One region of the Enterobacter sp. 4974935 genome, then DNA from elsewhere that is predicted to be linked to it. Evidence: predicted binding sites of a transcription regulator. Region 1 holds the regulator's gene; each other region holds the start of a gene.

Region 1 (7,373 bases):
CGGTGTTCGGTAAAGTGGTGAAAGGCATGGACGTGGCGGACAAGATCTCTCAGGTTCAGACTCACGATGTCGGTCCATACCAGAATGTGCCGTCTAAGCCAGTGGTGATTCTCTCCGCGAAAGTGCTGCCGTAATCGTTCCCTCACACGGGCACATCCTGCCCGTGTCTTTCCGCCCTCCCTGCGAAAGCGCGTTTTGCTGCTTATACTTGTGGCAAACGGACTATTCAGGGAGGCGTAGTGAAAAAACTCACCGACAAGCAAAAATCCCGACTCTGGGAGCAACAGCGTAGCGTCAATCTTCAGGCCAGTTGCCTCCTTGAAAAAGGCAAGGGTCCCGCTGAACCCGATATCGAGACGCTGGCACTGGGGCCTTCTGCACCGGGTTTACCCCATCTGTGCCTTATTCACCGCCATTTATTCCGCAACGAAATGAAAGGCGCTGGCGAGCTGCGCACCGCCGATATTTCCAAGGGCGACATTCCATTTTGCCATTTCGAGTACATCGAGAAGGTGGGTAATGAGCTGATGGCTTCGCTGGAAATCGATAAATATCTGGTGGGCCTTCAGAAAGAAGAGTTTACAGACAGAATCAGTCATTACTACTGTGAAATCAACATGCTACATCCGTTTATGAGCGGTAATGGCGTGGCTCAGCGGATCTTCTTTGAACAGCTGGCGATCCATGCGGGCTACGTGCTGAACTGGCAGGGGATCGACCCGGACGACTGGGCATCCGCCAACCAGAGCGGGGCGATGGGTGATCTGACCGCCCTGAATGCTATCTTTGCCAAAGTTGTGAGCGAAGCGCGGGGATCTGAGTAAAATAGGGCGGCCATTTTTTCAGGAGCCGCCATGATTCTGCTGATTGATAACTACGATTCCTTTACCTGGAACCTTTACCAGTATTTTTGTGAACTGGGGGCAGAGGTGGTTGTCCGCCGTAACGATGAGATCGCGCTGGCTGACATTGACGCGCTGGCGCCCCAGAAAATCGTGATTTCGCCCGGGCCGTGTACGCCGTCGGAGTCCGGCATCTCGCTGGAGGTAATCCGCCACTATGCGGGCAAGCTGCCGATTCTGGGCGTCTGCCTGGGTCACCAGGCCATTGCGCAGGTCTTTGGCGCCACCATTGTTCGTGCCGCGAAAGTCATGCACGGCAAAACCTCACCGATCACGCACACCGGTACCGGCGTGTTCCTGGGGCTAAACAATCCGTTAACCGTGACGCGCTACCATTCTCTGGTGATTGATCCGCCGACCCTGCCCGCAGACTTTGAAGTGACCGCCTGGAGTGAGACCCGGGAAATCATGGGCATTCGCCACCGCGAGTACGATCTGGAAGGGGTGCAGTTCCACCCGGAAAGCATTCTCAGCGAACAGGGGCACGCACTGCTGGCCAATTTCCTTAATCGCTGAATATCTGTTGCCTTGTTGTGATTTTTTATGCATATTTTGTGATTATATTTTCACAATCACTGTGACATAAAAATGGATGGTCATGACATGGCAACTGAACAACCAGCAATTACCCGCGCGACATTCGATGAAGTGATCCTGCCGATTTATGCACCGGCTGAGTTTATCCCGGTGAAAGGGAGAGGCAGCCGCGTCTGGGATCAGCAGGGCAATGAGTATGTTGATTTCGCAGGCGGTATTGCGGTGACGGCGCTGGGCCATTGCCATCCTGCGCTGGTGGACGCGCTGAAAACGCAGGGCGAAACGCTGTGGCACACCAGCAACGTGTTCACTAACGAACCGGCGCTGCGTCTGGGGCGTAAGATCATCGATGCCACCTTCGCCGAACGCGTGCTGTTTATGAACTCTGGCACCGAAGCCAACGAAACCGCCTTTAAGCTTGCGCGCTACTACGCAACCACGCGTCATAGTCCGTACAAAACCAAAATCATCGCCTTCCATAACGCCTTCCACGGTCGCTCGTTCTTTACCGTTTCCGTTGGCGGCCAGCCGAAGTATTCCGACGGCTTTGGTCCGAAACCTGCGGATATCATCCACGTGCCGTTTAACGATCTGCACGCCGTTAAAGCGGTGATAGACGATCACACCTGTGCCGTGGTGGTCGAACCCATTCAGGGGGAAGGCGGCGTCACGGCGGCCACCCCGGAATTTCTGCAAGGGCTGCGCGAACTGTGCGACGAGCACCAGGCGCTGCTGGTGTTTGATGAAGTGCAGTGTGGGATGGGGCGTACCGGAGACCTGTTCGCTTATATGCACTACGGCGTAACGCCGGATATTCTGACCAGCGCAAAAGCGCTCGGCGGCGGTTTCCCGGTCAGCGCGGTGCTCACCACCCAGGATATCGCTTCCGCATTTCATGTGGGCTCACACGGCTCCACTTACGGCGGTAATCCGCTGGCGTGCGCCGTGGCGGGAGCGGCGTTCGACATCATTAATACGCCGGACGTCCTGAATGGCGTGAATGCGAAACGCGCCCTTTTTGTGAAACATCTTCAGCAGATTGACGAACAGTTTGATGTCTTCAGTGAAATCCGCGGGATGGGGTTACTGATCGGCGCCGAGCTGAAGCCTCAGTACAAAGGCCGCGCGCGCGATTTCCTGCACGCCGCCGCGCACGAAGGCGTCATGGTGCTCAACGCCGGGCCGGACGTGATGCGCTTTGCGCCGTCGCTGGTGGTGGAAGACAAAGACATCGAAGACGGGTTAACCCGTTTTTCCGCGGCGGTGGCGAAGATCGTCAGAGGCTAATACGCGGTTCGTTTTAACCGGCGCGTTAACCAAATCCCGTGATGCGGACGCTGACGCCATGCCACCGACGAAATGGTGTGCATGGTGTTGAGATGCCCGAGAACGCGCTGTAAATGCTGCTCAAGGGTGCTCATCGGCCCGTGGGTCAGCGTCTCCGGCGCTTCCAGAATGTTCGAATCCCCTGACTCCCCCGGCGCGTCGTACTCCAGACGCTGCTGACAGCGCTGGAGGGCAATTTCACACGACTGCAAATAGCGCTGCGCCAGATCCGGCGTCAGCATGGTGTGCTCGCGCGCCAGCGTGGTCATGGCATTGATGTGTTCGACGATAAACTGGCTGTGCGTGACCCACAGCTTCATGTCTGCCAGATAGTGCGAGTTGAAGCCCGGCTCCTGCATGGCCTGGTTAAGGGAGTTGAACAGGGCATTATGCGCCTGGTTGACCTTCATGCGCTCGTAGGCCAGTGGAGACGGCTGCGGGTCGTCGCTCAGGATCAGGCGAATGGCCTGCTGATCCGCCTCCAGCGCGTCGTGGGCGTTTTGCCTCAGTAATCCACTTTGCCACTGCGGCCACAGCCAGACCATGCCGCCAAAGGCGATCAGGCAGCCAATCAGGGTATCGACCAGGCGGGCAATAATTAACTGATCGGCGTTGAGCGTAAGCAACTGCAGGGTGTACACCGCCGTTACCGTAAAGCCCACCGTCGCCCAGCCGTAGTTTTTACGGATGATCAGATAACTCACCATCGTAATCGCCAGCATGCCGACCAGCGTATACCCTTCCGGCACGTGGAAGTGCAACGTTACGCCCGCGATAATCAGCCCCGCCATCGTGCCGCCCGCCCGATGCAGAATGCGCACCCGCGTGGCACCATAGCCGTTCTGGGTGACAAACAGCACGGTCATTAAGATCCAGTAGGGTTTCGGCAGGTGCAGGGCCATTCCCATCAGGCTGGCGATGCTGAGCATGACGCTAATTCTTGCGGCGTTGCGCAGGGCGGAAGACTTCAGCGACAGGTAGCTTTTGAGCGCAGGCAGCAACGGCAGTCGTTTTTGCTTATCGGCCATCAGGTCCCGGGCATAAAGCGGGCGCTGGGTGCGCAACACCCGGGCGATGCGGCTGAAATGCCAGGCGGCAAACTGCCCGACCGGGTTATCCGCGTGCTGACGCGCAATCTTTTCCAGCGCGCCGAGCTGTTTGTCCATGTTAAAGCGCGTCGGATAGCGGTGATAGAGGATATCCTCAGCCAGCACCCGCAGGCGCGCCGCGACGGTCTGCGCGTTCCAGCGGATCACCGCTTCCGCATGGCTGCGCTCCACCAGCTTTTGCACCTCTTCCGGATTATGAAGGCTGACGGAAATATGCTCCTGCAAATCCAGCCCGACCTGGAAGGTACGCAGCAGCCGCTTATATTCATGATTTTTGTTGGCGGCAAGCATGTGCAACTGCTGATAGCACTGGCTGATCAGATCCACCACTTTTTGCTGGCGTGCCAGCAGCGGCGGCAGGGATTTTTCCGGGTCGGTATGTTGCGTGAGCAGGGTGTATTTTGCTTCGCAGTATTCAGCAAGCTGCACGTAGAGCAGGCTCAGGGATTCGCGAAGCGGCTGTTCCCGCCACAACCAGAACCAGAACCAGTTAAACAGCCCGTACCACAGCGTGCCGAGGGCGTAGATCAGCAATGGCTCCCACACCGGCATATTGCCCGCAAGGCTTAAGGTGAAGATGGCGGCAATCAGCGACGCGGGAAGCAGGCGGGCGTGCAGCGAGCTGATTTCAGCGGTTACGCCAAGCGTCATCGCCAGCACGGTCAGGATCAGCGGCAGAGGAATGTCGCGGGCCAGTAAGAGTTGCACGGCAAGGCTACAGCCGGCAAACAGGCAGCCGCCAATAATCAGGCGTTTGAAAAAGCGTTTATGCGGGGTGTCCAGACCGGCAATGTTGCAGCAGGCGGGCACGAGGGAAAACAGCAGGCCTTGCTGAAGATGTCCGAGGATCAGGCCCACGGCCACGGGAAGACACAACACCAGCGTTTGTCGCAGTGCGTAGTTAACTTCCGGGTGATAGATCAGCCTGCGCCACATAAGGAGTAGAGACAAAAACGGCGTGCCACCCTGCGGCGGCACGCCGTCTGACCGGAATTAACGGGTCCCGTAAACCACGATGGTTTTACCGTGGGCGGAGATCAGGTTTTGATCTTCCAACATCTTCAGGATACGGCCCACTGTTTCACGGGAGCAGCCGACGATCTGACCGATTTCCTGGCGGGTAATTTTAATTTGCATACCGTCAGGGTGGGTCATGGCGTCTGGCTGTTTCGCCAGGTTCAACAGCGTCTGCGCGATACGACCGGTCACGTCCAGGAAGGCGAGGTTACCCACCTTCTCAGAGGTCACTTGCAGACGGCGTGCCATCTGGGAAGAAAGACGCATCAGGATGTCAGGGTTGACCTGAATCAGCTGACGGAATTTCTTGTAAGAAATTTCAGCCACTTCACATGCTGTTTTTGCACGAACCCAGGCGCTACGTTCCTGGCCTTCTTCAAACAGGCCCAGTTCACCGATAAAATCGCCCTGGTTCAGATAAGAAAGGATCATCTCTTTCCCTTCTTCATCTTTGATCAGCACGGCCACCGAGCCTTTAACGATGTAATACAACGTTTCCGCTTTTTCACCCTGGTGAATCAGCGTGCTCTTTGATGGGTACTTATGAATGTGGCAATGAGACAAGAACCATTCGAGAGTCGGGTCTGTTTGCGGTTTGCCAAGCACCATGCGCTGTTATCCTCTGTTATAAGCTGTCACCAGAGTCATAAGATGCATCCGGACTCTGGGGTTGCAATCGAATTCTTACCCATACCTGGGAAGTCGGCTGTCGTAACGTTTCGCAGCCAGTAAAGTTTGATGTCCTCTGCATACATGTGTAACGTCAATGTATTACTGTAGCATCCAGAGTGTTTTAGCATAGCTTTCGCCGCGTGTCTCCTGGTGTCTCGCTTCAGCATGACGCAGGTCGCCTTCCGTTGCGAGAAATGTAACGTACACGTAATCTGTCATAAAAAATGCAACGTTGGAGTGAGTGAATATGCAAGCGCGTGTGAAATGGGTTGAAGGGTTAACGTTCCTGGGCGAGTCTGCTTCCGGGCACCAGGTTTTGATGGATGGCAACTCCGGCGATAAAGCTCCCAGCCCGATGGAAATGGTGCTGATGGCGGCTGGTGGATGCAGCGCGATCGACGTAGTGTCGATCCTGCAAAAAGGCCGTCATGACGTGACCGATTGTGAAGTGAAGCTGACGTCAGAACGTCGCGAAGAGGCGCCACGTCTGTTCACGCATATTAATCTGCACTTTATCGTCACCGGCAAAGAACTGAAGGATGCGGCGGTCTCGCGTGCGGTTGACCTGTCTGCGGAGAAATATTGCTCTGTGGCATTAATGCTGGAGAAAGCGGTAAACATCACCCATTCGTATGAAGTGATCGAGGCTTAATTTTTGGCGGGTGGCGCTTCGCTTACCCGCCCTACAAAAGCACGCCCGTAGGCCCGGTAAGCGCAGCGCCACCGGGCAAAACAACTCACGCGATTTGCTTTCCTTCCATCAGCCGCTGCACCAGCGGCGTCATGATCAGCTCCATCGCCAGCCCCATTTTTCCGCCCGGTACCACTAACGTATTCATGTGCGAAATAAACGAACCTTGTAGCATCGCCAGCAGCCAGGGGTAATCAATGCCTTCCAGGTTGCGGAAGTGGATCACCACAAAGCTCTCGTCCAGGGAAGGGATGCTTTTTGCGGCGAACGGGTTGGAGGTGTCCACGGTGGGGACGCGCTGGAAGTTAATGTGGGTTCGGGAGAACTGCGGCGTCAGGAAGTTGATGTAATCTTCCATGGAGCGCACCACCGAATCCATTACCGCCTCTCGCGAATGGCCGCGCTCGCTCATGTCACGCGTCAGCTTCTGGATCCACTCAAGGTTAACAATCGGCACCACCCCCACCAGCAAATCCACATGGCGCGCCACGTCGTGCTGAGGCGTCACCACGCCGCCGTGCAATCCTTCGTAAAACAGCACGTCAGTCGGTTCCGGCAGCGGCTGCCAGGGCGTGAACGTGCCGGGGACCTGGTTCCAGGGCACGGCTTCATCGTAGGTGTGGAGATACTTGCGGGACTGCCCGGTGCCGCTCTGCCCGTATTCACGGAAGGTTTGCTCCAGCAGGCCGAAGTCATTGGCCTCCGGGCCAAAATAGCTGATGTGTTTACCCAGATCGCGCGCCTTGCGGATGGCCATATCCATCTCCGGGCGCGTGTAGCGGTGAAAGCTGTCGCCCTCTACCTCTGCCGCCCGTAAGTTAAGCTGGGCGAAAATCTTGCGGAAGGCGAGGCTGGTGGTAGTGGTTCCCGCCCCACTCGAACCCGTAACGGCAATAACCGGATGTCTGGCAGACATAGCAACTCCCTGACTGGAAAAGTGTAAGATCAGCCATGAAACGCGTTGCGGGGCATGATATTCACCGTCTCATGCAGTTCGGACCATACCAGCACCACGTCGCCGCTTTTAAGCTGGCGCTTCACATCGCTGACCTTTTGTTCAAGCGAACGTTCATGTTCACCATAATCGGTGCCTTCGCGCAAGACAAAGCTTTCAATCAG
Region 2 (7,373 bases), 2.6 Mb from region 1:
CTGGCAAAACGGGTAACCAATAGAGCGGGATTATGGCCAGAATGGCGCACATACTGATAACGTGGATCCCCATCTTCACCTCCATGTTTCAGGCGATTATGCGGCGGGACTGATGCGTCGTCAGACAGAAAAGGCGTGATTTACAGCGGGCGCTGCAACGTTTTTAAGCGTTTACAGCAAAGAGGAAATTTAAATGCGGCGCGTATTCAGAAATGCAGGGCGGGATACAAAAAAAGCACCCTAAGGTGCTTTCTTTAAACTCAGTTTAACCCTGATGATTAAACTCAGTTACCGTAAATATTGGCGCGATCGCGCAGTTCTTTACCCGGCTTAAAGTGCGGAACATACTTTCCTTCCAGCTCCACTTTATCGCCAGTCTTCGGGTTACGCCCGGTACGTGGTGCACGATAGTGCAGGGAAAAACTACCGAAACCGCGGATTTCAATGCGCTCGCCCTGGGCAAGAGTGGTAGCCATATGCTCCAGCATCTCTTTAACGGCATCTTCCACAGCCTTGGCAGGGATATGCGGTTGCTGACTGGCAAGTCTTTCAATCAATTCTGACTTGGTCATGATTCCTCCGGTTCCTTTCAAACCCATTAGCTGAACAGCTTATTAAACAAGGGCGGCCGTAGCCGCCCTTTGTTATTGATTACAGGACGAATCCTGCAATCTGTCAAGTCTGCTCTCCATCCTTCGCGCTGTAAATGCGTTACAGCTCAAATGATGGTGCGAACCTGAACTTACTCGCCTTTAGCTGCTTTGAAAGCTTCAGCCATTGCGTTGTTAGAGAAGTTTGCATCTTCCTGTTTGTTCACAGTTGCGATTGCATCTTTCTCATCAGCTTCGTCTTTAGCACGAACAGACAGGCTGATTGCACGGTTCTTACGGTCAACACCGGTGAACTTAGCTTCAACGTCGTCACCAACGCTCAGAACCAGAGTTGCATCTTCAACGCGGTCACGTGAAGCTTCGGAAGCGCGCAGGTAACCTTCAACGCCGTCAGCCAGTTCTACGGTTGCGCCTTTAGCGTCAACAGCAGTCACTTTACCGTTTACGATTGCGCCTTTCTTGTTCAGTGCAACCCAGTTGTTGAACGGATCTTCTGCGAGCTGTTTAACGCCCAGGGAGATACGTTCACGCTCTGCGTCAACCTGCAGAACAACTGCTGCGATTTCGTCGCCTTTTTTGTATTCACGAACTGCTTCTTCGCCTGCAACGTTCCAGGAGATGTCAGACAGGTGAACCAGGCCATCGATGCCGCCGTCCAGGCCGATGAAGATACCGAAGTCAGTGATAGACTTGATTTTACCTTCAACACGGTCGCCCTTGTTGTGGGTTTCCGCGAACTGCTGCCATGGGTTGTTTTTGCACTGCTTCAGGCCCAGGGAGATACGACGACGTTCTTCGTCGATATCCAGAACCATCACTTCCACTACATCACCAACGTTAACAACTTTGGATGGGTGGATGTTTTTGTTGGTCCAGTCCATTTCGGAAACGTGCACCAGGCCTTCAACGCCTTCTTCGATTTCAACGAAGCAGCCGTAGTCGGTCAGGTTGGTAACGCGACCAGTCAGTTTAGTACCTTCTGGGTAACGCTTAGCGATAGCTACCCATGGATCTTCACCCAGCTGTTTCAGGCCGAGGGATACACGAGTACGCTCGCGGTCGAACTTCAGCACTTTAACAGTGATTTCGTCGCCCACGTTCACGATTTCGCTTGGGTGCTTAACGCGTTTCCACGCCATGTCGGTGATGTGCAGCAGGCCATCAACGCCGCCCAGGTCAACGAATGCGCCGTAGTCAGTGAGGTTCTTAACGATACCTTTGACTTCCATGCCTTCCTGCAGGTTTTCCAGCAGCTGATCGCGTTCTGCGCTGTTTTCGGATTCGATAACGGCACGACGAGAAACAACAACGTTGTTACGCTTCTGGTCCAGCTTGATTACTTTGAACTCAAGCTCTTTGCCTTCGAGGTGCAGGGTGTCACGGACTGGACGAACGTCTACCAGAGAACCTGGCAGGAACGCACGAATACCATTCAGCTCAACAGTGAAGCCACCTTTAACTTTGCCGTTGATAACACCGACCACAGTTTCAGCTTCTTCGTAAGCTTTTTCCAGCGTGATCCATGCTTCGTGACGTTTAGCTTTCTCACGAGACAGCAGGGTTTCGCCGAAGCCGTCTTCTACTGCGTCCAGAGCAACGTCAACTTCGTCACCTACCTGGATTTCCAGCTCGCCCTGGGCGTTTTTGAACTGCTCAGCCGGGATGGCGGACTCAGATTTCAGACCGGCGTCAACCAGTACTACGTCTTTGTCGATAGCAACAACAACACCGCGAACGATGGAACCCGGACGGGTTTCGATTTCTTTTAAGGATTCTTCAAACAGTTGAGCAAAAGATTCAGTCATGTTTAATCTTCAGGTTAATATTAACGTCCACCTGGCTCCGTGCCGGATGGGGTTGTTTCACATACCCGCCGTCAATCCATTGCAGCGGGGGTACTGCTAAATCGGTCGCGATTACGCGAGTGCCAGTTTTTGGCGCGCATATTGTAGCGCTTTTTCAATCACTTGCTCAATAGTTAAACTGGTTGAATCCAGCACTAATGCGTCTTGCGCGGGAACAAGTGGTGCGACGGCGCGGTTACGATCGCGGTCATCGCGCTCTTTTATCTCGGATAAAAGGCGATCAAAGTTAACACTAAACCCCTTTTCCTGCAACTGAAGCATGCGGCGTTGAGCACGTTCTTCCGAAGAGGCGTCAAGGAAAATTTTCACTGGCGCATCAGGGAATACCACGGTTCCCATGTCGCGGCCGTCGGCGATCAGCCCCGGCGCTTCGCGGAAACCGCGCTGGCGACGTAACAGCGCTTCACGAACGCGTGGGAAAGCCGCCACCTGAGAGGCCGCATTGGCCACTTCCTGCGTACGGATTTCACCGCTGACATCTTCCCCTTCCAGGATCACTTCAAGGTTGCCATCAGTAGAGACAAAGCGCACATCCAGATGTGCAGCCAGCGGTACCAGCGCTTCTTCAGACGCAACATCTACATGATGATGCAGCGCAGCCAGCGCCAGCACGCGATAGATTGCTCCCGAATCTAAAAGATGCCATTGCAATGCTTCCGCCATCGCTTTGCACAGAGTACCTTTCCCTGCGCCACTTGGCCCATCAATGGTGATTACCGGGGCAATTGCCGTCATCTTTTTCTCCTTAATTAAGGCATACCGTTTACATGAACGCCGCGCATTATACGCGCCAACGTGCGCAACTGTTACCTTTGCGTGCAAATTACGGAATGATTGAAGCAGAGTGTAGAAGAAATGAAAGAGGATGACTGTCAGAAAGCGTAAGGAAATGCCGCATCAGGAGATGCGGCATACGATCGTCAGGCCAGGGTGCTAATGCGCGCCAGCTGTTCGAAGTAGTCCGGGAAGGTTTTCGCCGTGCACTTCGGGTCAAGGATGGTGACTGGCGTATCTGACAGCGCCACCAGCGAGAAACACATCGCCATGCGGTGATCGTTGTAGGTGCCAATTTCTGCAAATTGCAGTTTTGCCGGCGGCGTGACGCGAATGTAGTCTTCGCCCTCTTCTACCACCGCCCCCACTTTACGCAGCTCGGTTGCCATTGCGAACAGGCGGTCAGTCTCTTTTACGCGCCAGTTATAGATGTTACGCAGCGTGGTGGTGCCTTTCGCAAACAGCGCAGCGGTGGCGATGGTCATTGCCGCGTCAGGAATATGGTTCATGTCCATGTCGATGGCGTTCAGCTCACCGTGCGTACAGGAGATGAAGTCATCGCCCCAGGTCACAACCGCGCCCATTTTTTCCAGCACGTCGGCAAAACGAATGTCGCCCTGCACGCTGTTGCGACCAATACCCGTCACTTTTACCGTACCGCCTTTAATCGCACCCGCGGCCAGGAAGTAGGACGCGGATGACGCATCCCCTTCAACCAGGTAGTTGCCCGGAGACTGGTACTGCTTTGCCCCGCGCACCACGAAGCGCTGATAAGACTGGTTTTCCACCTCAACGCCGAAGGTTTTCATCAGGTGCAGCGTGATATCAATGTACGGCTTAGAGACCAGATCGCCTTTAATGCTAATCACGGTATCATTTGGAGCCAGCGGTGCGGTCATCAGCAGTGCCGTCAGGAACTGGCTGGAGACGCTACCGTCAACCTCAACATTACCGCCAGTGAAACCACCGCGCAGACGCAGTGGCGGGTAATTTTCTTGCTCAAGATAATCAATCTGCGCGCCGCCCTGACGCAGGGCATCGACCAGGTGGCCGATCGGACGCTCTTTCATGCGCGGCTCGCCGGTCAGCACAATATCGTTGCTCCCAAGACACAGCGCAGCGGCCAGAGGACGCATCGCCGTACCGGCGTTACCCAGGAAAAGCTCCAGCGCTTCAGCGGAATGTAATGCGCCGCCGTTACCGGTGACTTCACAACGGGTACGATCGTCTGACAGCGCATACTGAACGCCCAACGCTTTCAGTGCATTGAGCATATGGCGCACGTCATCGCTGTCCAGCAGGTTGGAAAGGACGGTGGTGCCGTTTGCCAGAGCTGCCAGCAGCAGAGCGCGGTTCGAGACACTTTTTGAACCAGGCAGATTAATGGTGCCATCTACCCGCGCGATAGGTTGTAACGTCAGGGATTCCATGAAACTTAACTCTCAACTCAACATAATAAAAACCCCGCAGGAACGCTGCGGGGGTGAAAAACAGCCAATTAACCGTGACGACGTTCGAAGTCGATCATGAAATCAGTCAGGGCTTTAACGCCTTCCAGCGGCATCGCGTTATAGATAGAGGCACGCATACCGCCTACCACACGGTGACCTTTCAGCGCATGCAGACCCGCCGCGAAGGACTCTTCCAGGAACACGTTATCCAGGTTGTTGTCCGCCAGCTGGAACGGCACGTTCATGCGCGAACGGTTAGTTTTGGCGACATCGTTACGGTAGAAATCGCTCTTGTCGATCACGCCGTACAGCAGTTCAGCTTTTTGCTGATTGATCTTGTCCATCTGCGCCACGCCGCCTTTTTGCTTCAGCCATTTGAAGACCAGGCCGGAGAGATACCAGGCGAACGTTGGTGGAGTGTTGAACATGGAATCGTTGTCGTTCAGGACGGTGTAATCCAGAATTGACGGGCAAGACTTATGGGCTTTCCCCAGCAGGTCTTCACGCACGATAACGATAGTCAGACCCGCAGGACCGATGTTTTTCTGGGCACCCGCGTAGATGACGCCGTAGCGGCTGACGTCCAGCGGCGTGGACAGAATGGTGGAGGAGAAGTCCGCCGTCACAATGACATTTTCGCCAAAGTCTGGCTCTTCGTGAATAGCGATACCGTCGATGGTTTCGTTCGGGCAGTAATGAAGATACGCGGCGTTGTCAGAAAGCTGCCACTCACTCATCGGCTTCACGGCGCGCATACCGTCAACGGTCACTTTGGCATCGATAACGTTCGGCGTGCAATATTTGTGCGCTTCTTTTACCGCACTGGCCGCCCAGTAGCCGGCATCAACGTAATCAGCGGTGGATTTGTCGCCCAGCAGATTGAGCGGAATACCCGCAAACTGACCGCGTCCACCGCCGTGACAGAACAATACTTTGTAGTTCGAGGGAATGTTCAGCAGATCGCGAAAATCCTTTTCTGCCTCTTCCGCCACCTGAATAAACGCTTTACCCCGGTGGCTAACTTCCATCACCGACGTACCCAGACCGTTCCAGTCACACAGCTCCTGTTGAGCCTGTTTGAGCACGTCTGCCGGTAACATTGCCGGACCTGAACTGAAATTAAAGACTTGAGCCATTTCCCCTCACCACGCTAAAAGCCATAAGTTATAACTGTGGATATCGGTTTTATCATTCAGTGACACGCGCCGCAATGTCTAAAACTTATGGCCGAAGAAATGTGCCCCTCGTCACACAAAACAATCTGCCGTACCGTTGTCGCAAAACCGACAAAATCGCTGTCAGGTAATGCGTTTAGCCCGGCTAACCTTCGTCCATTCTGGATTTGTACAGCGAGGGCATAATTGATGATCGCCCGCCTGCATGACCACCACGTGGCTGCATTTTATGCAGGCATACTGGCCCGCATCAGGGACGGTTTTGTATCGCTCGATAAGCATATCCGGCAGTATGCACAGGCCGGGCTTGACCTCATCGTCAGGATAGTAATAAACGCTGATTTGACCGTTCGTTTCCATAATCGCCAGACGCACCTGCCCCAGCTGTTCAACGCTGCTTATACGTAGCTCCATAAAGAACTCAAACTCCGTCATATTGGCGCTTTGCACATTCTCCCAGGCCAGTTGACCATCTTCGACAATCACCACCGGTTTTCCTTCGAACAGATCTTCCAGTTTTTCACTTTTCGACATCAGCCACATGACCAGCCGGTACAGCAGCGCAAGCGTCACGAAGACGATAAAAACCGGCACCATCGGCACATCGTCATAAAAGGCAACGTCCCCTGCCGCCGAACCCAGCGTCAGGATAATCAGCACTTCAAACAGTGACATCTGCCGCACGCCGCGACGTCCGGTGATTTTCAGAAACAGGAAGACGAGTACAAAGGTGTACAGGCTACGCAACGCCACTTCGCCTAAAAACTCAGGTGGGACTTTATCAAACGCCATCCGCTGGAGATCAAATGCTTTCATTTTTTTATGCCTTAACAGTAGGTTACTGCTTATAAGCATAGCCCAGCCATTTATTTTCGCCGGAGATAGCACCCGTCACGCAAAACCCGTATCATTGCGCGCTTTACGTACGATAAAAGTGAACGCCATGACTCAAACGTTTATCCCCGGCAAAGACGCCGCTCTGGAAGATTCCATCGCTCGCTTCCAGCAGAAACTGACCGACCTGGGCTTTAATATCGAAGAAGCCTCCTGGCTGAATCCGGTGCCTCACGTCTGGTCCGTGCATATTCGCGACAAAGACTGTGCGCTGTGCTTTACCAACGGCAAAGGCGCGACCAAAAAAGCGGCACTGGCCTCTGCGCTGGGTGAGTATTTTGAGCGTCTGTCCACCAACTATTTCTTCGCCGACTTCTGGCTGGGTGAAACGATTGCCAACGGCCCGTTCGTTCACTACCCGAACGAAAAATGGTTCCCGCTACCCGAAGACGACGAACTGCCGGAAGGCATTCTTGATGCCCGCCTGCGCGCGTTCTACGATCCGGAAAACGAACTGACCGCCAGCATGCTGATCGACCTGCAATCCGGCAATGAGGATCGTGGTATCTGCGCCCTGCCGTTCACCCGTCAGTCTGACGAGCAGACCGTTTACATTCCAATGAACATCGTTGGCAATCTGTATGTGTCTAACGGTATGTCTGC
Region 3 (7,373 bases), 1.1 Mb from region 1:
GAGGAGGTAATGCCGTGCTGATAAAGCTCACGATCGGCACCGATGATATTTTCCTGCTCCCGTTTGATCTGCGCGAGCACGTCACCCACCGCGGCCTCGGTCTGCCAGTCCCAGTACAGCCGCGCGACGCTGCTGGCGAGCAGCTGGCGGGTCTGCTCCAGCTCCGCTTTTTGCGCATTCACCTTACCGATGCGGGCCTCAATTTGGGCGCGGTTTTTACCCCATAAATCCAGATCCCATCCGGCCGTCAGACCAAAGGTGCCGTTGGTGTACCAGGGTCCGGTTGTCCCCGCCGCCGGGTCAGTCAGGGCGAATGGCCCCATCAGCCCCTCTGCCGACATCTTTTGCCGTTCCACATCTGCGGAAAAATCCATGTGTGGACCATCAGCAGCGACAGCGGCTTTCGCCTGTGCTTCTGCCAGGGTGATGCGCTGCCGGGCAATTTGCATATCCGGTGCATCCGCCAGCGCTTTAGCAATCAGCGCGTTAAGCTGAGGGTCATTAAAATCTTTCCACCATTCGTTTTTTGGCCAGTCGGCATGACTTAGTTGGGTATTTACAGCAGCGGCGGCGGCTTGCGTTTTCACTGGAGACACCGTGGCATGTTCCGGCGCGCAGGCGGACAGCATAAAAATAAGGGGAGCACTCAGAGATAAAGTAAGAGAACGTTTCATTACGCCATAAACTCAAAAAAAATAAAGGCGCAACTTACGCTTACTGACGTTCCGTTTTTTAGTAACGCGTGGCAATCCGCATATTGTTATACATTTTCATATCCGGAAATTTATTCCCCAAGCGAATGATTTAATTTCACCTATTCATACCAATTATGAATTGACTGCTACACTTACTGACGACAGACATACGCAGGAGAGGCGAATGAAAATATTATTGTGGGCTATTTTGATTATATTTCTGATAGGGCTGCTGGTGGTAACCGGCGTATTCAAAATGATTTTCTGATACGTTTGCCCGGCTCCGCGCCGGGCAAACGTATTCACACTTCGCTCAGTGCTTCGACTGGATCACACGGGCAATATCCGCCGACGTCTGTAGCGTACGGATCTCCTGAAATAATCCCAGCGCGTCGTCGTACTCTTTCCGTAAATAACTCAGCCACTGCTTAATGCGCGCGACGTGATACAACCCGGTATCGCCCTGCTTTTCCAGCCGCGTGTATTTTTGCAGGAGTTTCACCACGTCCGCCCACGGCATCCGCGGCTCATTGTATTTCACCACCCGGCTGAGGTTCGGCACGTTCAGCGCACCGCGGCCAATCATCACGGCATTACAGCCGGTCTCTTTGAGGCAGGCCTGCGCGCTCTCATAATCCCAGATTTCGCCGTTAGCAATCACCGGAATAGTAAGCCGTTTGCGGATCTCGCCAATCGCCTGCCAGTTAATGCGCTCGGCTTTATAACCATCCTCTTTGGTTCGCCCGTGCACCACCAGCTCGGTGGCGCCCGCCTGCTGCACCGCGTCGGCAATTTCAAACTGCTTGTCGCCGCTGTCCCATCCCAGACGCACTTTGACCGTCACCGGCAGATGCGATGGCACCGCCTCACGCATGGCCTTTGCGCCGCGATAAATCAATTCCGGATCTTTGAGTAACGTCGCCCCGCCGCCGCTGCCGTTGACCAGCTTTGACGGACAGCCGCAGTTAAGATCGACACCGTACGAGCCAAGCGCTACCGCGCGGGCGGCGTTTTCCGCCAGCCACTCAGGATACTGGCCGAGCAGCTGGACGCGCACCAGCGTACCGGAGGGGGTGCGGCTCTGACGATGCAGTTCCGGACAGAGACGATAAAATGATTTTTCTGGCAGCAACATATCGACCACGCGCAAAAACTCCGTCACGCAGAGATCGTAATCGTTCACCTCGGTAAGCAGCTCGCGCACGAGAGAGTCGAGCACGCCTTCCATCGGGGCCAGTAAAACACGCATTCTGAGTACCTGTGAAAAAAGACGCGCTATAGTAGCTGCTCTCTATGTATGTTGAAAGCCCGGCGTTCCATTCTGGAATGTCTGGTATGCCCAAAATTCATGATGTGATCCGTGGCACATTTTCAGGTTTAATTGTATGATGAATACGTCTCAGCAAGGACTTTCACCATGAGCAAATCACTGAATACTATCTGGCAATACCTTCGCGCCTTCGTCCTGATTTATGCCTGCCTGTACGCCGGCATTTTTATCGCGTCGCTGCTGCCTATTACCATCCCCGGCAGCATTATCGGCATGTTGATCCTGTTTGTGCTGCTGGCATTACAGGTGCTGCCCGCGAAATGGGTCAACCCGGGGTGCTTCGTTCTCATTCGCTATATGGCCCTGCTTTTTGTGCCTATCGGCGTTGGGGTTATGCAGTATTACGATGTGCTTAAGGCGCAGTTCGGCCCGATAGTGGTCTCCTGCGCCATCAGTACGCTGGTGGTTTTCCTGGTCGTCAGCTGGAGCTCACACATTGTGCATGGCGAACGTAAGGTCATCGGGGAGAAAACAAAAAAATGATGGCGAATATCTGGTGGTCCCTGCCGTTAACCCTGGTGGTGTTCTTTGCTGCGCGTAAGCTTGCGGTTCGTTTCAAAATGCCGTTGCTCAACCCGCTGCTGGTCGCCATGGTGGTGATTATTCCTTTTCTGCTGCTCACCGGCATTTCTTATGAACGTTACTTCGCCGGGAGCAAGATCCTCAACGATTTGTTGCAGCCTGCCGTGGTGGCGCTGGCGTTTCCTTTATATGAGCAACTGCATCAGATCCGCGCGCGCTGGAAATCCATCATAACCATCTGCTTTGTGGGTAGCCTTGTTGCGATGATCACCGGTACCTCGGTGGCCTTATTGATGGGCGCATCGCCGCAGATCGCCGCCTCTATCCTGCCTAAATCCGTTACTACGCCGATTGCCATGGCCGTGGGCGGCAGTATCGGCGGCATTCCGGCCATCAGCGCCGTGTGCGTGATTTTCGTCGGTATCCTGGGCGCGGTGTTTGGTCATACGCTGCTGAATATCATGAAAATTCGGACCAAAGCGGCGCGCGGTCTGGCGATGGGTACCGCCTCGCACGCGCTGGGCACCGCACGCTGCGCGGAGCTGGATTATCAGGAAGGGGCATTCAGCTCGCTGGCACTGGTGATCTGCGGGATTATAACCTCCCTGCTCGCGCCGTTTATCTTCCCGATTATTCTGGCAGTAATGGGCTAAAATTTGCGATGCGTCGCGCAAATTTCATTTTCATTTCATAAGTTGCATACATAATGAGATTTGGATCACATATAAAGGCCGTACGGCTCCGTACACTACCGATCCATTAACCTTGATGAGGCAACGTCATGCATCCACGTTTTCAAGCTGCTTTCTCTCAGCTTGCAGAGAATTTGCAATCAGCCCTGGCTCCGGTTCTGGCGGATGCGCATTTCCCCGCCCTGCTGACGGCAGATCAGGTCACGACGCTTAAACAGGCAACGGGGCTGGACGAAGACGCGCTGGCTTTCGCCCTGCTACCGCTGGCGGCTGCTTGCGCCCGCGCTGACCTTTCCCATTTTAACGTAGGCGCAATTGCGCGCGGCGTGAGCGGGACCTGGTACTTCGGCGGGAACATGGAGTTTCTCGGTGCGACCATGCAGCAAACCGTTCATGCGGAGCAGAGTGCCATCAGTCACGCCTGGCTGCGCGGCGAAAAGGCCCTGCGCGCCATCACCGTCAACTATACCCCTTGCGGCCACTGCCGTCAGTTTATGAATGAGTTGAACAGCGGTCTTGAACTGCGTATCAACCTGCCGGGACGCGCGCCGCATACGCTGGGTGATTACCTGCCGGATGCTTTTGGCCCTAAAGATCTTGAGATCAAAACCCTGCTGATGGACGAGCAGGACCACGGTTACGCGCTCTCAGGGGATGCGCTCAGCGAAGCGGCCATTGCCGCCGCCAATAAAAGCCACACGCCATACAGCAAATCACCAAGCGGCGTCGCCCTTCAGTGCCGCGACGGCCGCATCTTCACCGGCAGCTATGCAGAGAACGCCGCGTTTAACCCGACGCTGCCTCCGCTCCAGGGCGCCCTGAACCTGCTCAGCCTGAACGGGTATGACTACCCGGATATTCAGCGCACGATCCTCGCTGAAAAGGCCGATGCACCGCTGATCCAGTGGGACGCGACCGCAGCCACGCTGAAAGCGCTGGGCTGTTCAACCATCGACCGCGTGCTGCTGGCATAATCTGTTCGGCGGGCAAATTTGCCCGCCAGTCTGACGAAAAACCCCTCAGTTGAATCGCTGTTTCTTGCGCTAACCAGGCGGGTACAGTAGCCTGAGGGAAATTTCATCATCGGTACGAGCCATCTGCATGTTAAAGCGCGTGTTTTACAGCCTGTCTGTCCTGGTCGGCATACTGCTGTTGATCGTGCTGGGTCTCGACCGCTGGATGAGCTGGAAAACAGCTCCCTACATTTTTGATGACCTACAGGACCTCCCCTACCGCCAGGTTGGCGTGGTGCTTGGCACCGCCAAGTATTACCGCACCGGCGTCATCAATCAGTATTACCGGTATCGTATTCAGGGCGCGCTGAACGCCTATAACAGCGGCAAGGTGAACTATCTGCTGCTGAGCGGCGATAACGCGCTGCAAAGCTATAACGAGCCGGTGACGATGCGCAAAGACCTGATTGCCGCAGGCGTCGACCCGGCCGATATCGTGCTCGACTACGCCGGATTCCGCACGCTTGATTCCATCGTGCGTACCCGCAAGGTGTTCGACACCAACGATTTCATCATCATCACCCAGCGTTTCCACTGCGAGCGGGCGCTGTTTATCGCCCTGCATATGGGGATCCAGGCCCAGTGCTACGCCGTGCCGTCGCCAAAAGATATGCTGAGCGTACGCGTACGTGAGTTTGGCGCCCGTTTTGGCGCGCTGGCTGACCTGTACCTGTTCAAGCGTGAACCGCGCTTTTTAGGCCCGCTGGTGCCGATCCCAACGATGCACGAAGTGCCTGAAAATGCGCAAGGTTATCCGGCGGTGACGCCGGAGCAGCTGCTGGAAATGCAGAAGAAGTAATAACTGATGTCGGGTGGCGGCTTCGCCTTACCCGACCTACGATCGCGATTTTGTAGGCCCGGTAAGCGTCGCGCCACCGGGCAAAAAAAGGCCCGCTACGTGAGCGGGCCTTTCCATTCTGAAGAACTTATTTCTTACGCGCGTACTTCAGTGAATCCAGGGCAACCGCGAAGATAATGATCGCGCCCTTGATGATGTACTGCCAGTACGGGTTCACGCCGATGTAGGTCAGGCCGTAGTTGATCACGGTGAAGATGATCACACCGGTCACCACGCCCAGCACGGTACCCACGCCGCCGCTGAAGGAGACGCCGCCGACCACGCAGGCCGCAATCGCATCCAGCTCGTACATAAAACCGAGGTTGTTGGTGGCAGAGCCGATACGGCCTGCTTCCAGCATCCCGCCGAAGGCGTAGAACACACCGGACAGGGCATAAATCATCAGCAGGTTCAGAGCCACGTTGACGCCGGAGACTTTCGCCGCTTCCGGGTTGCCGCCGATAGCAAAGATGTTTTTACCGAAGCGGGTTTTGTTCCACAGGATCCAGACGAACGCCACCGCAATCAGCGCATAGAAGGTGATATAGGAGAGACGGAAGCTGCCCAGCGCAACAAACCCCTGCGTGAAGGTCGAGAAGCCGCTTTCGAAGCCAGAGATTGGAGACGCGCCGACGAAATCGTAGTACAGGGAGTTGATACCATAAACGATGATCATCGTGCCAAGCGTGGTGATGAATGGCGTCACGTTCAGGTAAGCAATGATGATGCCGTTAATCAGGCCAATTACCGCGCCGATGGCGCATACGATCAGGATCACCACGAAAATCGGCATGGTCGCCATCTCCGGGAACACCTTGTTGGCGTTTTCCATCGACTGCAACAGGGTTGCCGCAATAACCGCCGCCAGACCCACCTGGCGCCCTGCCGAAAGGTCTGTCCCCTGGGTAACGATGAGCCCTGCCACGCCCAACGCGATGATAATACGTACGGAAGACTGGGTCAGAATATTACTTAAGTTCAGCAGACTTAAGAACGTTGGGTCCTGGAAAATAATTATCGCCAGCAAGACTAAAAGAACAACGTAAATACCGCCTTCTTTCAGATAAGTGAGAAAACTTTTTTTATTTAACGCACTCATGAGGAGCCCCTGATCTTAAAGGTGCAAAGACGCAAGACGCAAAATTTCGTTTTGCGTTGTCGTTTTGGTTTCAACAATACCGGCAACGAGACCATTGCTCATAACCAGAATACGGTCTGTGATCCCTAACAATTCCGGCATTTCGGAAGAAATAATAATGATCCCTTTATCTTTTTTCGCCAGCTCTGCGATCAGCTGGTAAATCTCGAATTTTGCACCCACGTCGATACCGCGCGTAGGTTCATCCAGCATCAGTATTTCAGGCTGGGTTAATAGCCAGCGACCAATAATGACTTTCTGCTGGTTCCCTCCCGAGAGTGAGCCAATTTGCGTGCGGTGGCCCGGCGTTTTCACGCGCATGGAGTCAATCACCCATTGGGTATCGCTCTTCATGCGGGAATTATCCAGCAACCCGACCTTGTTTTTGTAATTGCGAATATTAGAAATTAACGAGTTAAAGTTAATATCAAGATAAGCGTAAATACCGGTGGAACGCCGCTCTTCCGTCACCAGCGCGAAGCCATTATTAATGGCTTCGTTGGCATTATGGTTGTTGATTTTCTTACCGTGCAGGGTAATGGTGCCTTCGGCTTTCTCACGGATACCAAACAGGGTTTCCACGATATCGGTGCGCTTAGCGCCCACCAGCCCTGCGATACCAAGGATCTCGCCCTTGTGCAAATCGAAAGAGACATCGCGGATGGACGGCTGACGCAGTGAGGTCAGGTTACGCACCTCCAGAATCACTTCGCCCGGCTTGTTTTCTTTATCCGGGAAGCGCTGGTTCAATGAACGGCCAACCATCATGGCGATGATCTTGTCCATGTCCAGCCCTTCCAGCGGCTGGGTGGCAATCCACTGGCCATCGCGCAGGATGGTAATTTCATCGCACAGCTGGAAGATCTCTTCCATTTTATGTGAGATATAGACAATGCCGCAGCCGCGATCTTTCAGCTTACGGATGATGGTAAAAAGGTGGTTAACCTCTTTTTCCGTCAATGACGATGTCGGTTCATCCATGATCACGATTTTCGCATCATAGGAGAACGCTTTGGCAATTTCGATCATCTGCATCTGGGAAACGGATAATGTCCCGACGCGTGCGCGCGGGTCAATATCAATATCCAGCTCATCGAAAATGGCTTTGGTGTCGCGATACATTTTATCCTGATCGACAAAGACAC
Region 4 (7,373 bases), 980 kb from region 1:
ATCTCATGTTCCTCATTGTTCTCGCCAATTTTTTCTTCGTTAATATCTTTCATAACTGCTCCTTCGGGGTAATCGCTCATTTAAGCGTAGCGGCTTTTGGCGCCTTGCCCGTGGGGAAGCTCTTAAATTGCTGAAAATGGCAATAAAGGTGAGACATCTCTTTCAAAGCCAATATAAAATTGCCAGCGAAACGAATTCTTAAAGACAGGCTATGCTGAAATTAGCGTGATGACACGAGCGGGTCGTCATTGTCCTCGTAGACATCGGTAAGCGTGCTGTTACAATCACTTGCACGTTTCAGGCGGAGCCTCACAGGCTCCGTCACAGATGGCATTCAACGATAGCCATATTGAACAGGGAGAAATATATGAAGCTTCGGCTGTCGGCGCTTGCGCTGGGCGTAACGATGCTTGTGGGCTGCGCCAGCTCTGGCGAGCAAACGGGACGCTCCGATCCTCTCGAAGGATTTAACCGTTCAATGTACAACTTTAACTATAATGTGCTGGATCCATATCTGGTTCGTCCGGTTGCCGTGGCATGGCGTGACTACGTTCCGCAGCCAGCGCGTAACGGGCTGAGCAACTTTACCAGTAACCTGGAAGAGCCAGCGGTGATGGTGAACTACTTCCTCCAGGGCGACCCGTATCAGGGGATGGTGCATTTCACCCGTTTCTTCCTGAACTCTCTGCTGGGTATGGGCGGCTTAATAGATGTCGCAGGCATGGCGAACCCGAAATTACAGCGTGAACAGCCGCATCGTTTCGGCAGCACACTGGGGCATTATGGCGTAGGTTATGGGCCGTATGTGCACCTGCCATTCTACGGCAGCTTTACCGTGCGTGATGATGGCGGCGACATGGTGGATACGCTGTATCCGGTGCTGTCATGGCTCACCTGGCCGCTGTCGATTGGTAAATGGACCGTGGAAGGGATTGAAACGCGTGCGCAACTGCTGGACTCTGACGGTCTGCTGCGTCAGTCTTCCGATCCGTACATCATGGTCCGCGAGGCCTATTTCCAGAACCATGACTTTATTGCCAACGGCGGTAAGCTGAAGCCGGAAGATAATCCGAACGCGAAAGCCATCGAGAACGAATTAAAAGATATCGATTCGGAATAAATAAAAAAGGTGAGCGATGCTCACCTTTTTTAATCGTGTTGGGATTAGAACGCGTAGTTGAAGTTGGTACCAAACAGCCAGGCTTTACCTTCAGAGGTAAACTCGTAAGGGCCTTCCTGGAAGGTCACTTTCTGTCCATGCATGTACGACACGCCCGCGTCGATAGAGGCATTCTCGTTGAACGCGTAGGTTGCCCCCGCACTTACCCAGAAACGGTCCTGATCCGGAATGGAGATAGAACGCTTATCTGCCGGTACCGGACTGTCATCAAATGCCACGCCGGTACGGAACGTCCAGTTGTCATCCATATAATAGGTCGTACCAAGTGCGATACGGTAAGCATCGTGGAAGCTTTCGTCTTTATAGAACAGCGTCTGGCCGTTGCTGCCGGTGGCTTTCAGCTCCTGGAACTGGCTCCAGCTGGTATACGCGAGGCTATAGTGAATAGCCCACTGCGGCGCAACGCGGTTATAACCTGACACTTCCCACATTTCTGGCAGATGCAGTGACAGTGAACCCGGTACGGTTTGATTCGAGGTACCCCATGGAATGGTGGTGCCTGCGCCCGGTACCATACCGTTGACTGGGCTCAGGATGCCGCTTTTGTAATCGCCATCGAAGTCAATCTTCACTTCTGAGCGGTAGGTCAGACCCCAGCGGTTGTTTTTATCCAGTTCATACAGGATACCGGCGTTCCAGCCGTAACCCCACTCGTCACCTTTCAGGCTGGCAATTTTATTGCTGTTTTTCGGCAGCGCAGCAGTTTGCTCCCCGGAATAACGCTCGATTTTTGCATCAGCGTAGACAGCATCAAAGCCCAGACCAAAGCTCCAGTTATCGTTCAGACGATATGCGCCGCTCAGGTTAAGGTTCAGGGTCGTCAGGTCGGTTTTACCGCCGTATTCCCCGGCCGGGTAGTTGTTATTGAACTCCGTTGCCAGGCCATAGTTAGAGGTGACAGAGGCACCCCAACCAAACTGTTCATTGATTGGCGCAACAAAGTGCAGGTTAGGCACCCACGCCGTTGGTGCAATGTTATCCGCCTTCAGATCTGCGCCGGTATACTGAGATTTGCCAGAAATGTTGACATCAGGATCGATGTAAACCGCACCGGCAGAGAAGGTAGGGCGATCAAACATCATGATAAGCGCCGGGTTACGGCTTGCGTTGCCTGCGTCATCGGCAATCGCACCTTCCCCGGAATACGCACGGCCAAGGCCAGAGGAAGAAAATTCGTTTAACTGGAAGCCCGCTGACCAGGCGGACGTTGAGACGATTGCCACTGCAACTGCTAAAGCAGTTTGTTTGAACAGGGTTTTCTGGCTCATGACCATAACCTCATTGAGTTATTTTTATTCAATAATTGTTACATACCGTAACAGGAGCGCGAAGTGTAGGGTCTGAGGTATGACATACAAATCAGACCAGTGGCGAGAGTATAGGTCTGACCAGCTGGGATGTTGCAAGTTTGTTTATTAATATTTTCAAACATGTTTCATGAAACGAGATCTGGTTGGCAAAATTGTGACCAGTACGATTCATCCGAAAAGGTGAATTTTGTTTTAGATCATTTTTTAGTGTGATATTGCTCACTTATCCGGTTTTGCGCCATTAACGGCTGGAGGGGGCTCGTCCGGGGGCGTAAAATAGTCGCATCGTGTTTATCTCGCGCGCTGCGCGAATACAGAGGAAATTGAGCTATGAGTAAATGCAGTGCTGATGAAACCCCGGTTTGCTGCTGTATGGATGTTGGCACCATTATGGACAACACCGATTGCACCGCCTCTTACAGCCGCGTATTCCCTAACCGCGCTGAAGCGGAAGAGACGCTGGCCGCGCTGAGCAAGCGTGCGCGTGAAGTCGAATCCGATCCATGTGAAATCAAATCTACCTTCACGGAAGTGGAAGGCGGCGTACAGCTGGATATCGACTTTGTGTTCGCCTGCGAGGCAGAAACGCTGATCTTCCAGCTGGGCCTGCGTTAATTCCTGCGGTCTGGTGCCCTCACCCCAACCCTCTCCCACGGGAGAGGGCGCAAACACTAAAAACGGTAACCCACGGGTTACCGTTTTGCTTTTACCCTGGGCATTTTCTTTTTCTTCTCTGTGCCTTAGCTCGCAATTTTTCGCTTCCCCGATTGGCTCAATGTAAAAAAATAGTTAAGACTATTATCAGGTCAGACCACTTAACGTGCGCGCAAAATTTTTTTACAGGGGAGTGTTATGAGTCAGGCATTACCGCTTATCACCCGACACGGTGACCGCATTGCCATTGTCAGCGGGTTACGTACGCCGTTTGCACGTCAGGCAACCGCGTTTCACGGTATACCGGCTGTCGATCTGGGAAAAATGGTGGTGGGGGAGATGCTGGCTCGCAGCGAGATCCCGCCAGAGGTTATTGAGCAACTGGTTTTCGGCCAGGTGGTACAGATGCCGGAAGCACCCAATATCGCGCGTGAAATCGTGCTGGGTACCGGCATGAATGTTCATACCGACGCCTACAGCGTCAGCCGCGCCTGCGCTACCAGTTTCCAGGCGGTGGCGAACGTGGCGGAAAGCCTGATGGCGGGGACCATTCGCGCGGGGATCGCCGGCGGCGCTGATTCCTCCTCCGTGCTGCCCATCGGCGTCAGCAAACAGCTGGCCCGCATCCTCGTGGATGTCAACAAAGCTCGCACTACCGGTGCAAAGCTTAAACTCTTCTCGCGTTTACGCCTGCGCGACCTCATGCCCGTGCCACCTGCCGTTGCTGAATACTCCACCGGCCTGCGCATGGGCGATACAGCCGAGCAGATGGCAAAAACCTATGGTATTACCCGCGAACAGCAGGATGCGCTGGCGCATCGCTCGCATCAGCTGGCAGCGAAAGCCTGGTCGGAGGGCAAACTGACCAACGAAGTGATGACCGCCTATGTACCGCCTTACCGGGAACCGCTCGCGGAAGATAACAACATTCGCGGCACCTCAACCCTGGCAGATTACGCAAAACTGCGCCCGGCCTTTGACCGTAAACATGGCACCGTTACGGCGGCCAACAGTACGCCGCTGACGGACGGTGCCGCCGCCGTGATCCTGATGACGGAATCCCGGGCGAAAGAGCTGGGCATCACACCGCTGGGCTATTTGCGCAGCTACGCCTTTACCGCCATCGATGTCTGGCAGGACATGCTGCTCGGACCGGCCTGGTCCACGCCGCTGGCGCTGGAGCGCGCGGGGCTAACGCTCTCCGATCTCACGCTAATTGATATGCACGAAGCCTTTGCCGCACAAACGCTGGCAAACGTGCAGCTTATGGCGAGCGAACGTTTTGCCCGTGACGTGCTGGGCCGCGCGCATGCCACAGGCGAAGTGGATCAAAGTAAATTCAATGTGCTGGGCGGCTCTATTGCCTACGGTCATCCGTTTGCAGCGACCGGGGCGAGAATGATTACCCAGACGTTGCACGAACTGCGTCGCCGTGGCGGCGGCTTTGGTCTCGTCACCGCCTGTGCGGCGGGTGGCCTGGGCGCAGCAATGGTTCTGGAGGCTGAATAATGGAAACGACATCTGCATTTAACCTTGCTGTTCGCCTTGATAACGTGGCCGTTATCACCATTGATGTGCCCGACGAAAAAATGAATACCCTGAAGGCGGAGTTCGGCGTTCAGGTGCGTGCGATGCTCAGACAGATCCGCGAAAACAAAGCGATACGTGGCCTGGTATTTATCTCGGCAAAGCCGGATAACTTTATTGCCGGGGCCGATATCAACATGATTGCCCGGGCGACAAGCGCTCAGGAAGCAGAAGATCTGGCGCGTCAGGGGCAGCAGGTGATGGCGGAGATCCATGCGCTGTCGATACCCGTTGTCGCTGCGATCCACGGGGCTTGCCTGGGCGGCGGGCTTGAGCTGGCGCTGGCCTGCCACAGTCGCATCTGTACCGACGATGCGAAAACCGTACTCGGACTGCCTGAAGTACAGCTTGGATTGCTTCCCGGTTCAGGTGGCACGCAGCGCTTGCCGCGGCTGGTGGGCGTCAGTACGGCGCTGGAGATGATTTTAACCGGTAAACAGCTGCGCGCCCGTCAGGCGTTAAAGGCGGGTCTGGTTGATGAGGTCGTTCCGCACGCAATCTTGCTTGAGGCTGCCGTTGAGCGGGCGCTGAAAGGTCGTCAGGCGAAACGCCCCCTGCCGGTGCGTGAGCGTATCCTCGCCGGGCCGCTGGGGCGCACGCTGCTGTTTAATATGGTGGGTAAAAAAACCGAGCAAAAAACCAGAGGGAATTATCCGGCAGCGACGCGCATTCTGAAGGTGATTGAAACCGGTTTATCCCAGGGCAGCAGCAGCGGTTATGCCGCGGAAGCGAAAGCGTTTGGCGAGCTGGCGATGACGCCGCAGTCGCAGGCGCTGCGCGGCATTTTCTTTGCCAGCACGGAGGTTAAAAAAGATCCGGGCAGTGAAGCTGAACCGGCTCCGCTGCGCGCCGTTGGGGTTCTGGGTGGTGGGCTGATGGGCGGCGGCATCGCGTTTGTCACCGCCAGCAAAGGCAAATTGCCCGTACGTATCAAAGATATCAATCCTCAGGGCATCAACCACGCGTTGCAGTACAGCTGGCAGAACCTTGATCGCAAAGTGAAACGCCGCCATATCAAGGCCAGCGATCGCGATAAAACCCTCGCGATGATCACTGGCGCCACCGACTACAGTGGGTTTGCACACCGCGATCTGGTGATTGAAGCCGTGTTCGAAGATCTGGCCCTTAAGCAGCAGATGGTAGCGGACGTTGAACAGCATTGCGCGCCGCACACCATTTTCGCGTCAAACACCTCGTCTTTGCCGATCGGCGACATCGCGGCGAAAGCCATGCGCCCGGAGCAGGTGATAGGGCTGCACTATTTCAGTCCTGTCGAAAAAATGCCGCTGGTGGAGGTTATCCCTCATGCCACAACCAGCCCGCAAACTATTGCCACCGTGGTGAAGCTGGCGAAAAAACAGGGCAAAACTCCTGTTGTGGTCGCGGACAAAGCCGGCTTCTACGTCAACCGCATTCTGGCGCCGTATATTAACGAAGCGATGCGGTTGCTGACGGAAGGGGAGAAAATTGAGCACGTCGATGACGCCCTGGTGAAGTTTGGTTTCCCCGTCGGCCCAATCCAACTTTTGGATGAGGTAGGAATTGATACGGGGACTAAAATTATCCCTGTGCTGGAAGCGGCTTATGGCGATCGTTTTGCGCCGCCTGCAAACTTTGTTTCCGCAATTTTGAAGGACGATCGCAAAGGCAGAAAAAATGAACGCGGTTTCTATCTTTACGCCGCGAAAGGGCGTAAAAGCAAGAAACAGGTCGACCCTTCGGTTTATGCGCTTATTCCTGTCACGGGTCAGGGAAAATTGTCGGCGGTTCAGTGTGCTGAGCGCTGCGTGATGATGATGCTCAATGAAGCGGCGCGCTGCTTTGGTGAGCAGGTGATCAAAAGCGCGCGCGACGGCGACATCGGTGCCGTGTTTGGTATCGGTTTTCCGCCATTCCTTGGCGGCCCGTTCCGGTATATGGATACCCTCGGGGCGGGTGAAGTGGTTGCGATCCTGCAACGTCTGGCCTCGCAATACGGTCCACGGTTTACACCTTGTGACGAATTATTGCAGATGGCGGAACGGGGTCAGACATTCTGGCCCGCAAGGGAAACTGATTGCGTAAACTGAAGTCAAAGAAGGGTAAATCCTGAGGTGATGGAACCTGTTTTGGCGAAATTGTAAACAGAGATTGACTATACTTACGCCATTGAGGTAAAAAACAGCGTTTCATTCACCGAATGGATCAGGCACAATGCCCGGCCATCGGGTTTTCTACCTCAGAGCATTAATCGCGGGTAGTTAACGCCGGTGATTCTGGTTAACAAAAGCGGTGCAATATGCAAGTTTTTATCATGCGTCACGGCGACGCGGCACTCGATGCCGCCAGTGACTCAGTACGTCCTTTAACCGTCTGTGGCTGCGACGAATCCCGTCAGATGGCGACATGGCTTAAAGGTCAAAAAGTGGACATTGAACGCGTTCTGGTGAGTCCGTTCCTGCGGGCAGAACAGACGCTGGATGTGGTAGGAGAGTGTATGAACCTGCCATCCAGTGTGGATGTTCTCCCTGAACTCACGCCGTGTGGCGATGTTGGCCTTGTCAGTGCTTACCTTCAGGCGCTGTGCAACGAAGGTGTCGCTTCCGCACTGGTCATTTCCCACCTGCCGCTGGTCGGCTATCTGGTATCTGAGCTGTGCCCGG

What was found. Region 1 encodes CRP, which controls carbon source genes, mostly activating them, when cyclic AMP is high. Its sites were predicted from a motif close to ATGTGANNNNNNTCACAT; they were not measured.
Region 2: the regulator CRP is predicted to act here: its motif matches at 5,937-5,954, upstream of serC (3-phosphoserine/phosphohydroxythreonine transaminase).
Region 3: the regulator CRP is predicted to act here: its motif matches at 3,254-3,271, upstream of cdd (cytidine deaminase).
Region 4: the regulator CRP is predicted to act here: its motif matches at 2,698-2,715, upstream of AC4OVS_RS06760 (YfcZ/YiiS family protein).

The regions. Positions count from the first base shown of each region.
Region 1 covers NZ_JBZWGT010000003.1:174,318-181,690, forward strand. The annotation lists gene ppiA (peptidylprolyl isomerase A) at 1-134, shown strand, start outside; gene AC4OVS_RS01900 (putative adenosine monophosphate-protein transferase Fic) at 240-824, shown strand; gene pabA (aminodeoxychorismate synthase component 2) at 855-1,418, shown strand; gene argD (bifunctional acetylornithine/succinyldiaminopimelate transaminase) at 1,506-2,726, shown strand; gene AC4OVS_RS01915 (YccS/YhfK family putative transporter) at 2,723-4,810, opposite strand; gene crp (cAMP-activated global transcriptional regulator CRP) at 4,868-5,500, opposite strand; gene AC4OVS_RS01925 (OsmC family protein) at 5,811-6,215, shown strand; gene AC4OVS_RS01930 (phosphoribulokinase) at 6,301-7,170, opposite strand; gene AC4OVS_RS01935 (YheU family protein) at 7,200-7,373, opposite strand, start outside.
Region 2 covers NZ_JBZWGT010000003.1:2,794,937-2,802,309, forward strand. The annotation lists gene AC4OVS_RS14740 (ComEC family protein) at 1-73, opposite strand, end outside; gene ihfB (integration host factor subunit beta) at 285-572, opposite strand; gene rpsA (30S ribosomal protein S1) at 743-2,416, opposite strand; gene cmk ((d)CMP kinase) at 2,528-3,211, opposite strand; gene aroA (3-phosphoshikimate 1-carboxyvinyltransferase) at 3,397-4,680, opposite strand; gene serC (3-phosphoserine/phosphohydroxythreonine transaminase) at 4,749-5,837, opposite strand; gene AC4OVS_RS14770 (DUF421 domain-containing protein) at 6,000-6,692, opposite strand; gene ycaO (30S ribosomal protein S12 methylthiotransferase accessory factor YcaO) at 6,820-7,373, shown strand, end outside.
Region 3 covers NZ_JBZWGT010000003.1:1,317,807-1,325,179, reverse strand. The annotation lists gene mdtQ (multidrug resistance outer membrane protein MdtQ) at 1-674, opposite strand, end outside; gene yohP (small membrane protein YohP) at 880-963, shown strand; gene dusC (tRNA dihydrouridine(16) synthase DusC) at 1,009-1,944, opposite strand; gene AC4OVS_RS07495 (CidA/LrgA family protein) at 2,113-2,508, shown strand; gene AC4OVS_RS07490 (CidB/LrgB family autolysis modulator) at 2,505-3,200, shown strand; gene cdd (cytidine deaminase) at 3,329-4,213, shown strand; gene sanA (outer membrane permeability protein SanA) at 4,341-5,051, shown strand; gene mglC (galactose/methyl galactoside ABC transporter permease MglC) at 5,179-6,189, opposite strand; gene mglA (galactose/methyl galactoside ABC transporter ATP-binding protein MglA) at 6,205-7,373, opposite strand, start outside.
Region 4 covers NZ_JBZWGT010000003.1:1,156,109-1,163,481, forward strand. The annotation lists gene AC4OVS_RS06745 (formate/nitrite transporter family protein) at 1-53, opposite strand, end outside; gene mlaA (phospholipid-binding lipoprotein MlaA) at 368-1,120, shown strand; gene fadL (long-chain fatty acid transporter FadL) at 1,165-2,448, opposite strand; gene AC4OVS_RS06760 (YfcZ/YiiS family protein) at 2,821-3,105, shown strand; gene fadI (acetyl-CoA C-acyltransferase FadI) at 3,343-4,653, shown strand; gene fadJ (fatty acid oxidation complex subunit alpha FadJ) at 4,653-6,800, shown strand; gene sixA (phosphohistidine phosphatase SixA) at 7,010-7,373, shown strand, end outside.